Regions from separate parts of the Lentilactobacillus hilgardii genome, predicted to be linked through region 1. Evidence: riboswitches for the same ligand, from Rfam matches in the RefSeq annotation. Region 1 holds a riboswitch; the other holds the start of a gene.
What was found. Region 1 has a riboswitch for thiamine pyrophosphate ahead of allB (allantoinase AllB). Riboswitches for the same ligand answer to the same signal wherever they lie in the genome.
Positions count from the first base shown of each region.

Region 2: linked by a shared signal. The riboswitch ahead of tenA (thiaminase II) and the one ahead of allB (allantoinase AllB) in region 1 are both predicted to bind thiamine pyrophosphate.

Region 1 covers NZ_CP047121.1:24,894-29,500, reverse strand. The annotation lists gene GQR93_RS00140 (hypothetical protein) at 1-570, shown strand, start outside; gene GQR93_RS00135 (NCS1 family transporter) at 675-1,997, opposite strand; gene allB (allantoinase AllB) at 1,994-3,379, opposite strand; TPP riboswitch at 3,435-3,525, opposite strand; gene GQR93_RS00125 (ECF transporter S component) at 3,534-4,121, opposite strand; TPP riboswitch at 4,228-4,317, opposite strand; gene GQR93_RS00120 (uracil-DNA glycosylase family protein) at 4,476-4,607, opposite strand, start outside.
Region 2 covers NZ_CP047121.1:484,133-488,739, forward strand. The annotation lists gene GQR93_RS02215 (TcaA second domain-containing protein) at 120-734, opposite strand; gene GQR93_RS02220 (hypothetical protein) at 840-1,499, shown strand; gene GQR93_RS02225 (Crp/Fnr family transcriptional regulator) at 1,511-2,182, shown strand; gene tenA (thiaminase II) at 2,335-3,003, opposite strand; TPP riboswitch at 3,119-3,209, opposite strand; gene GQR93_RS02235 (xylulokinase) at 3,553-4,607, shown strand, end outside.

The sequences.
Region 1 (4,607 bases):
CACAATGGTAAAAAAGCCGTATATTTCAATGTGACAGACAGAACCGGTCAATTTAGCGGTTGGGTTTGGCATGGTTTCTTAAAGGGCGGCCCTTATCAATACCATGAAGACTCAAATGCTGACGGCTTGAACCTGTCTGATCCGGCTAATACACGCGATTTTTCAATGTTGGGGAATTATATTTACGGTAAACTTTCCGCTGATGGTTACCTGGCTCAACCGGATTTAATGAAATTGACACAATATTATGGCACTCGACACACAAATAATTTAAACACACCATTCAAAGATGCCATCATGTCGGAAAATATGACTTTGGACCCGACTAATTTAGTGGGCATTTTTGAATATCCTGTATCTGATCTCACAAAAATGATTGATCCTAATACAGGTGATATCTTACTTGAAGACACTGGAAATGGTGAATTGGGAAATACTGTTACAGCCCAGATCGAAAACTTTCTAAAGGCTAACCACACAACTCGATACGGATTATGGTTTAACTTATCAGGCAGTGCATCCAATGGAACACTGTCTTTAGATCTTGTCTATATGGGCATTAAAAATTAACCAAATTAAGAATGGTAAGAACATAAATAAGGCACTCCCCGGAGATAAAAAGACTTTACCTTTGGGAGGTGCCTTAAACTATTTCCCTAAACCTTTTAAAAAATTCACTCCTGTATTCGTCGCTTATCATAACCTAACAACCATAATACTAGCCATGACGTGACGAACCCAATCGGCCAACTAAGATTCACTCCCATCAATGCCAGAGCTGCTCCAACAAACAGTGCGATAATAGGCTGGATTGAGGCCTTTACCTTTTGATTATTATATAAATCAGCCACATCAACTCTTTTACGTCGTTTGACATAATACTCGTTCAAAATAATTGCCGTCATTGGACCTAAAAAAGCGGAATAAGTTTTAATAAACAGCGTTAAACCCGTAGAAGAACTATCTTGAACTAGTAACCAGGGAAAGCTTAAACTGGCCAATAGTGCCACAATAATTAACGATTTACGCTCCGATAAATTAAACCATGCATTTAATACATAAGTCGGCGGAATAATATTTGCAACCAAATTTGTCGTAATTGTTCCTAAAACAATGAATGCAGACACCACAACGGTAACCAGATTATTGTTAAATAGATGCGCCATTGCATGAACCGGGCTTGAAATACCGGTTACAACAGCCAATAATGCTCCGGTTAAAACTGTAATGCCATAGGCAATGAAAATTGGCAGAAAATAAAGTGCTGCCCGACGCTTGTTTGACAAACCCGCTTGTAATTCTCGTGAATAGTCAGCCGCAGACTCAAACACAGCCGTATAATTTCCTAAAAATGCAACTACGAATCCCCAAAAAATTGGGCCCCAAGTGCCTTTGACGTTAATCATCCGATTGGAAAAAGCTGCTGTCCTCTGAGTAACTAAATAAATTAGCATTCCGATCAATAAAACAGCCATGACTAAAGAGATCCAGGTTGCAACAACCTTGATTGACTTAAACCCTCGTATGGAAATTAAAGTCTGCACAACTAATAACGCCACAAAAAACGTAGCAGGATTATCATAACCACTAGTAATTTTAAAAATTTGATTTAATGCTAACCCACCGGTCCAACTCTGAAACCCATACCATACAATTGCGGGAATCCCTCTTAATAAACTGGCTAATTTTGATCCTAAAATGCCAAATGTCATTCGTAACTGTATGACATATGGCGAACCGGTATAGTACCCAAAATGATCGTTCAGTACAAAAATAATGGTGATAATTGCGATCGCCATTCCCGCAGCAAGAATCGTTTGCAGCAGATTCATCGTTGCGACACCAGCTACAACAATCGATGAACCTAAAGTGACGTTACCAATATTAAACCCGTCTCCCAGCCACATTGCCATATACGAAAGTTGGCCAATATGTCTATCGGCTTGGGTTCGAGGCTTTAAATCGGGTGAAATTGAAAGCGCCTTTGATGTGTTCATAATGACTCAACTCCAGCACGCTGTTTTGTTAAAAACCGGCCGGTTGGTTGCCCCACAAAGCCTTGTTTCAAAGTGTAAATAATCTGGCCCCGAAGAATGGTCGTTGTGACTCGATCGTTAATTTTAAAACCGGTATAAGCACTAATTTTGTTTTCATAATACAAATCCTTTGTTTTCAAAACATAGCTTTGATTAGGATCTAAAAGCGTGATATCAGCATCATAGCCAACCTGTAACTTTCCCTTATTGACAATTCCAAATAATGTTGCCGGCGTTTCAGCCGTGAGCTTCACGAAATCTGTAACAGGCAACCCCCGTTTCTTAACTGCTTCATCATAAAGCAAATCGACATTATTTTGGCAGCCACTCACACCACCCCAAATATCAAAAATATTATGCTCTGGGCTTTCCTTCATCGACATTGGAGCCGGCGAATGATCGGAACCAATTGTATCAACTTGGCCGGCAAACACTTTCTTCCAAAGTCCTTTAACAATTTCAGGATCTCTCAGTGCCGGTGAACATTTAGCCAACGGTCCAATTTTTTCAAATTGATTACGATCCAATATCAGGTAATGTGGACAAGTTTCACACGTCACATTCTGCCCATTCTGTCGAGCCTGGGTCACTTGATCAACGGATTCAGGTGTAGACAAATGGACAAAGTGCAAATGAACATTAGTCTGTTTGGCAAGATAAATGGCTCGGCGAACTGCTTCGACTTCAACAAATGGTGGTCTTGAATCGACGTAGTCCTGAATGTCTGTTTTCCCCTCGGCAATCTTCTCAGCAGCTAAACCATCAGTAATGGCTGCATTCTCAGCGTGTACCAGGATAGGCAATCCCGTTTTACCAATAGCCTGCATCCCTTTTAGTAACTGATAATCATCAACGTTTTTAAAATCCCCGGGAAGATCTGAGCCGGTCGTTGCCATAAATGCTTTAAAACCCATTGCACCTTCGTCTGCCATTTTTTGAATTTCAGTCAGATTTCCCGGAACCAGGCCGCCATATAATCCAAAATCGACATAGGATTTATGCTCGGCAATTTCTTTTTGTCGTTTAAATTCTTCCCCTGTGGTCCGAGCAGGTAAGGCATTCAAAGGCATAACCAACATTGTGGTCGTCCCACCGGCCGCTAATGCTTGTGAACCGGTATGATAGTTCTCCCAGTCACTTCTTCCGGGTTCATTAATGTGAACGTGTGAATCAATCATCCCCGGTAACACGATTTGGCCATTGGCATCGATTACTTTATCCGCTTGATCGGCCAAACCACTTCCGATGGCGGCAATTTTTCCGCCCTTGATCGCTAAATCGGCGTTTACAACTTTAGTTGGTGTCACAATATGACCATTTGTAATGACTAACGAATATTCCATAAAAAAATCCTTCCTTCAAAACAGTCGAAGAAAAGATCAAACGGCTTCTTATTCAGAATAACCGGCTTAGTCTCCCTTCGACAGTTCAAACTGTATCAGGTTCAATGGGTATCATCTCAGCTATAAAAGCACCCCAGACATCTTTATTAAGCTTTTACTTTGAAACGTTAAAATGCAGGACTGATGATCGCTCAACAAGTGAGAAAATCATTTTGACCAAAACCGCACCAAAAACAATATCAGAGATCAAACGAACAGTAAATAATGCAATAATCATCGGAACCGAATATTTAACATAGCCTAACCTAAACAGCTCGTAGCCAAAAGCCACAACGGTTGTCGTAATGGAAGATGTCAGAAGACTTGCCCATCCCCAATTGCGATAGCGTAAAAATGTAAAGCCCAACTCACTGCCAAAGCCTTGAACAATCCCGGAAATTAGCGCTGCAGCACCAAACGTGCCTCCAAATAAAACCTCAGCTGCAGCTCCCAAGGTTTCACCGATAATCGCGGAACCGGGAACCCGTACTAAATACATCGTCAACGGTCCAGCCATGATCCAAAGCCCAAATAAAGCTTCATTGGCAAAGGGCCCGATTACCAGATATAAAGCATTATATATCCAGTCCGTTCCAACAAAAATAGCACCAAACGCAATCGCAATTAATGCGATCAAAATAACATCCTGCAAATGAAATTTCTTTTTCACAATATTTCTTCCTTTCCATATGATGATCAACATCTAAAGTATTCAAAAGGGAATTATCTGTGAAACAACAAAAAAACTCCTTTCCCTGAAATTACAGAGAGAGGAGTCTTTACCTACATAGTTAACTGTGCACGAGATAGGTAATTGCTTGTTGTCTTCCTCCGACAGTACGAACTGCATCAGGTTCAATGGGTATTTCTCAGCCAAAGAGGCACCCCAGACAATATTCGATTTTGACATCTTAATTATTACTTAAATGGTGAAGAAAAGCAAGTTGATTATTAAGTGTTCATGTTAAACCGGCTAAACAGCGTAATCGCAATTTAATAATCAAAAGAATCAGGCTATACATTGTAGCATCCCTGTTTAACACTATAATAAACCCGATTAATTCATCAATTTCTTAACTCGAATTTGCAATTCCGGCACGACTTCTTTTATAAACCAGGGATGCTGTTTCATCCACCCATAGTTTAAAGGTGAGGGATGCACCAATGGAAAATACTCCGGTAAATAATC
Region 2 (4,607 bases), 460 kb from region 1:
CCTCCTTTGCTTGTGAATTTAGAATACTAGCTTTTCCCAATAGCCTCAAGGGAACAGGCTAAAATTTTATAAAGTTTTCTTAAAAAAATATTGGAGAAATTACGTAAGAAATGAATCGACTATTTAAAATTTTCCTGAACGTGTAATGATTGTGGTGATGGGTCTATCCACTCAAATGTACGACTAACCATTTTCGTTTTTTCATGATTATTTGAAGTCATGACAATGTTGTAGCGCCCGGGAATATAAGGACCAAACGTGCGCGTGACGTTTTTGTTCAAACTTTTGGCGACTATTTGATTGTTAATTTTAACCTGAGTGTTATCTTGATTGGCGTTAATCGTTGGGAAAATCGGTTTTACTTCGAGTAGGTACTTTTCAAAAATGAAAAAGTGATGGCCGGTATCCACAAAGTCCAAGACGCCGTTTACGACACCGGTTGCCGCCATCCGTCTTTTTAATTTGGCCCGCTGATTCGGATGATTTTGATAATAGGCCATTAGAGGCTGAACCGAATGGGGAGTGACTTTAAAATCCGGATCATCCGTACGGATTAAAGACGACACTGTTTTAGAATCATTCTGTTCGATGGCGGTTACGAAACGATTTGTTGTGGCTGACCGGCTATAATAATGATTTAAATATAAGTAACTGCCGACAAAGGCAAGGAGAATGACCAGTAAAATTCCGATGAGCCATTTTTGAGTTTTTGTTGCATGTTGTTGCGATTCCAAGGGCAGTCTTTCTTTCTGAATTGGCGTTAGTGATTGTTCTGTTATATCCTATTATAATATAATTAATGTTATCCAAAACAATAGATTGCGGTATAGGTGATAATAATGGTAAAACAAGGTAAATTTGCCAAGTCCAGTAAGCTTCGACAGATAAAAGAAATAAAAAGGGCCCGCCAGGAAAAGTCGGATAGAACGATTACCGAGAAGCAGTTTGGTAAGTTCATTTTTGTTCGCTACGGGTTGACAATGAAAGCCAAAATGATTGGGACGGATAAGGAAACCATGCAACGTTTTCTGATCGAATGGGTAGATCATGCACCTAAAGATAAAAATTGGTCAATAAAAGCACTGGCTGTTAATACGTTAAAAAAAATTAATGTGCGAGTGCCATACCAGTTCTATCGGGCAGTTGTCAGAAACTGGTCAAAGTATCAACGATTTTTAAAACGGGAAATTCCCGCGGTCCCTTTAAAACAGCGGATTTTGTTGACTGATACACTCACAACCGAAGAATTTGAACAACTTGTTGCCAGACAACTGGCTGCGAACATTCTGTTATCGACTTTGGGAAATAACCCTCAACTGATGCAACAGATCAATCTTGAGCAGGTTGCGGATCTTTCTAAAAATTTAATGACTGAAAATGGAAAAGGAATTGATTGGCAGAAAGTTCAAAGTGTTTTTAAACCAATGCCATTTGATATGAGTACAGCGCCGGATACACCAACTAAAAATTGGTTGGGACATCTTTTGACTGAAAAATGAGGTGATTAAAAATGCATACTGAACATGCACTGGATTGTGTTAACCTGGTACCGATTTTTAAATCATTACCACTTGATGAAAAAAAGGCGGTAGCAGGCTTGGTTGTTCAACACCAATATCCCAAGGGAACGATTATTTACCTTGCTGGTGATCAGGTGGGACACTTTATGATTTTGGAGCACGGACAGGTCAAACTTTCTCAGATATCCGAGAGTGGGAAGGAACAACTTTTGAAAGTGATGCAGCCGGGAGATTTTGATGGTGAAGCAGCTCTTTTTAGTCATGATCAGCGAAATGTTACGGCAACTGCATTGGTTGATTCCAACGTTTGCCAAATTGATCAGGATGCCTTTCAATCTTTATTAAAAAGCAGTCCGCAGTTAGCTGTTAATTTACTAACGACGATGAGCCAACAAATTAATAACCTTCAAGAAGAAAAGACGGTTTCATCGACATCCGATGTTGCAGGTCAGCTTGCCAAATATTTGTTGGAAACCAGTGCTTCTTTGCACGAATCAAGTTTTAAACTGCCACTTAAGAAAAAAGACATCGCTACTTTCATTGGGACAACTCCTGAAACAATCAGCCGTACGTTTAAGCAACTCATTGCTGATGGGGTGATCAAAATGACCGCTTCGCTGGTTGAAATAGTAGACCAGGATCGATTGACAGACATTGTTTGAGACTATAGGTTTCGGTATATAAGAGGGGGTGTTGAATCAAAAATAATTTTGATCCGGCAGCCCCTTTTGATGTCCTTATTTTCTTGTTAAACGGTATAAGAAAAGGTTGATTTGAAACCTGAAACTTGAATTCTCTCTTACCTGACGCCGTTTTAAAGTGAATCCCAATTTTCATGTCGAAGCGACATTCCCCAGTAACCCAGTTCGTATGCACTGCTTCGAATAAAAGCGGTCGTCATTTCTTGTCTTTCAGCGTCATCTACTTGCTCAGCAGCTCGATTGGTCAACTGAATCATTTTATTAACGCTGTCTGTGTAACCATCACTGTCATAGGTTTCAATCCATTGCTGATAGAGGCCGACTGGTGATCCCTGCCTAATCAATGCTTGACCGATTTCGTTGTAAAGCCAGTAACAGGGAAGTAATGCCGCAATTGCTCGTTGAGGGGTACCTTGATACAGGGCGGCATACATATGGTTAACGTAATTATAAGCAGTAGGCGCAATCGGGGTTAAAGCGATTTCTTCTTTTGAGATGTTTAATTGGGTAAAGAATCCCTTTCGAACCGCAATTTCGCCATTTTTCAATCCTTCGGCACCATCACGGAGAAACTGAATGGCCGTTTTGTCTGTTAGTTGATCAGCAATCTTATCGTGCAATTTGCCGAATTCACTTAAATAGTAGCGATCCTGCAATAAATAATAACGAAACGTTGAGAGTGGTAAATCTCCCGAAGTCAATTGCTTGATAAATGGGTGATGGGCACTTCGAAGCCATAGGGGCTTTGCAAGTTCGTGAATCTGATTTGTAAATGTTGTCAAAATAGAATACCTCTTTCTTTTTAACCTTGAAAACTAAGGAGGAGAATCGGCTTTGACGATAAAAAAGCCCACTTCAGTTTAAAGTGGACTTTTAGTCAGATATTAACAGATGATGGTTTGACTAAAACGGTCTTCCTTCGACAGTATTAACTGCATCAGGTTCCATGGGTATCTCTCAGCCGATTAAAGCACCCCAGACCACAAGGTTATTTGATTTTTAAGCGGTGTCTTTTAAAGACCAACAAAGATAATGATCAATGATATCATTGCTTTTGTTCCGCAATTTAACTATATACCAAGAGAAAGATAACATCAAAACAAAAAAGATTGTTTAACCGTTTTGTGATTGGATAATAGCACTATTCCCCGTATTCGAGGGAGTTAACTATCTTTTAATAAAGCACATAAATGAGTTATCCATCTGTTATTCTGAGAATTCAGTGCCAATTTATTCTACAAATAACAAATACCATTGATTTATCCGTACGAATATTCTACAATTAAGCAGTAAATGTAATTTAATAACGAGCAACTCTGGAGGATAAAACAATGGACGAAAGTCGAGTACGAGACGAAATTGTAAGCGGAAACATCTCGTTGGGTATCGAACTAGGATCAACCCGAATTAAGGAAGTCCTGGTAACGAGCGATTTCCAAACAATTGCTTCAGGCGATTATCTTTGGGAAAACGAACTGGACAATGGCATTTGGACTTACCCGATCGAAAAGATTTGGGATGGGATTCAAACCAGCTACGCAACATTAGCCTTAGAAGTTCATGATAAGTATGGCGTTGACCTTAAGAAGATCGGGTCAATCGGCGTTAGTGCCATGATGCACGGTTACATGGCCTTTGATAAGAATGGCGAACTGTTGGTACCATTCAGAACTTGGCGAAATAATATTACCGGCCAAGCTGCTGAATCTTTAACCAAACTATTTAACTTTAACATTCCGGAACGCTGGAGTATTGCACATTTATATCAGGCAATTCTCAACAAGGAAGACCATGTTAAAAACATTGATTTCCTGACAACGCTTGCCGGTTATGTGACATGGAAACTTTCAGGCGAACGTGTTCTTGGCGTTGGTGATGCTTCGGGTGTCTTTCCAATTGACGAACAGACGACCTATTATGAAAAGGGTATGATTGATAAGTTTAACAGTCTACCGGAAGTTCAACAATACCCATGGAACTTGACTGACATTTTGCCACAGGTTTTACCAGCTGGCAAAAAAGCCGGTGAATTGAACGCTGAAGGTGCCAAATTATTGGATCAAAGCGGTCAACTTGAAGCCGGTTCATTGATTGCACCTCCAGAAGGGGATGCCGGTACTGGTATGGTTTCAACCAACAGTGTTAAGAAACGAACTGGTAACATTTCTGCCGGAACTTCAGCATTCTCAATGGTTGTGCTTGATCGACCAATGAGAGCCGTTCACCGTGATATCGATATGGTGACAACGCCTGATGGTGCACCTGTTGCCATGGTTCATACCAACAACAGCTCATCAGATATCAATGCTTGGGTCGGCTTGTTTGGTGAATTTGCCAAAGCGCTTGGGCTTCAGCTTAAACCCGATGATCTTTACGGAACATTGTT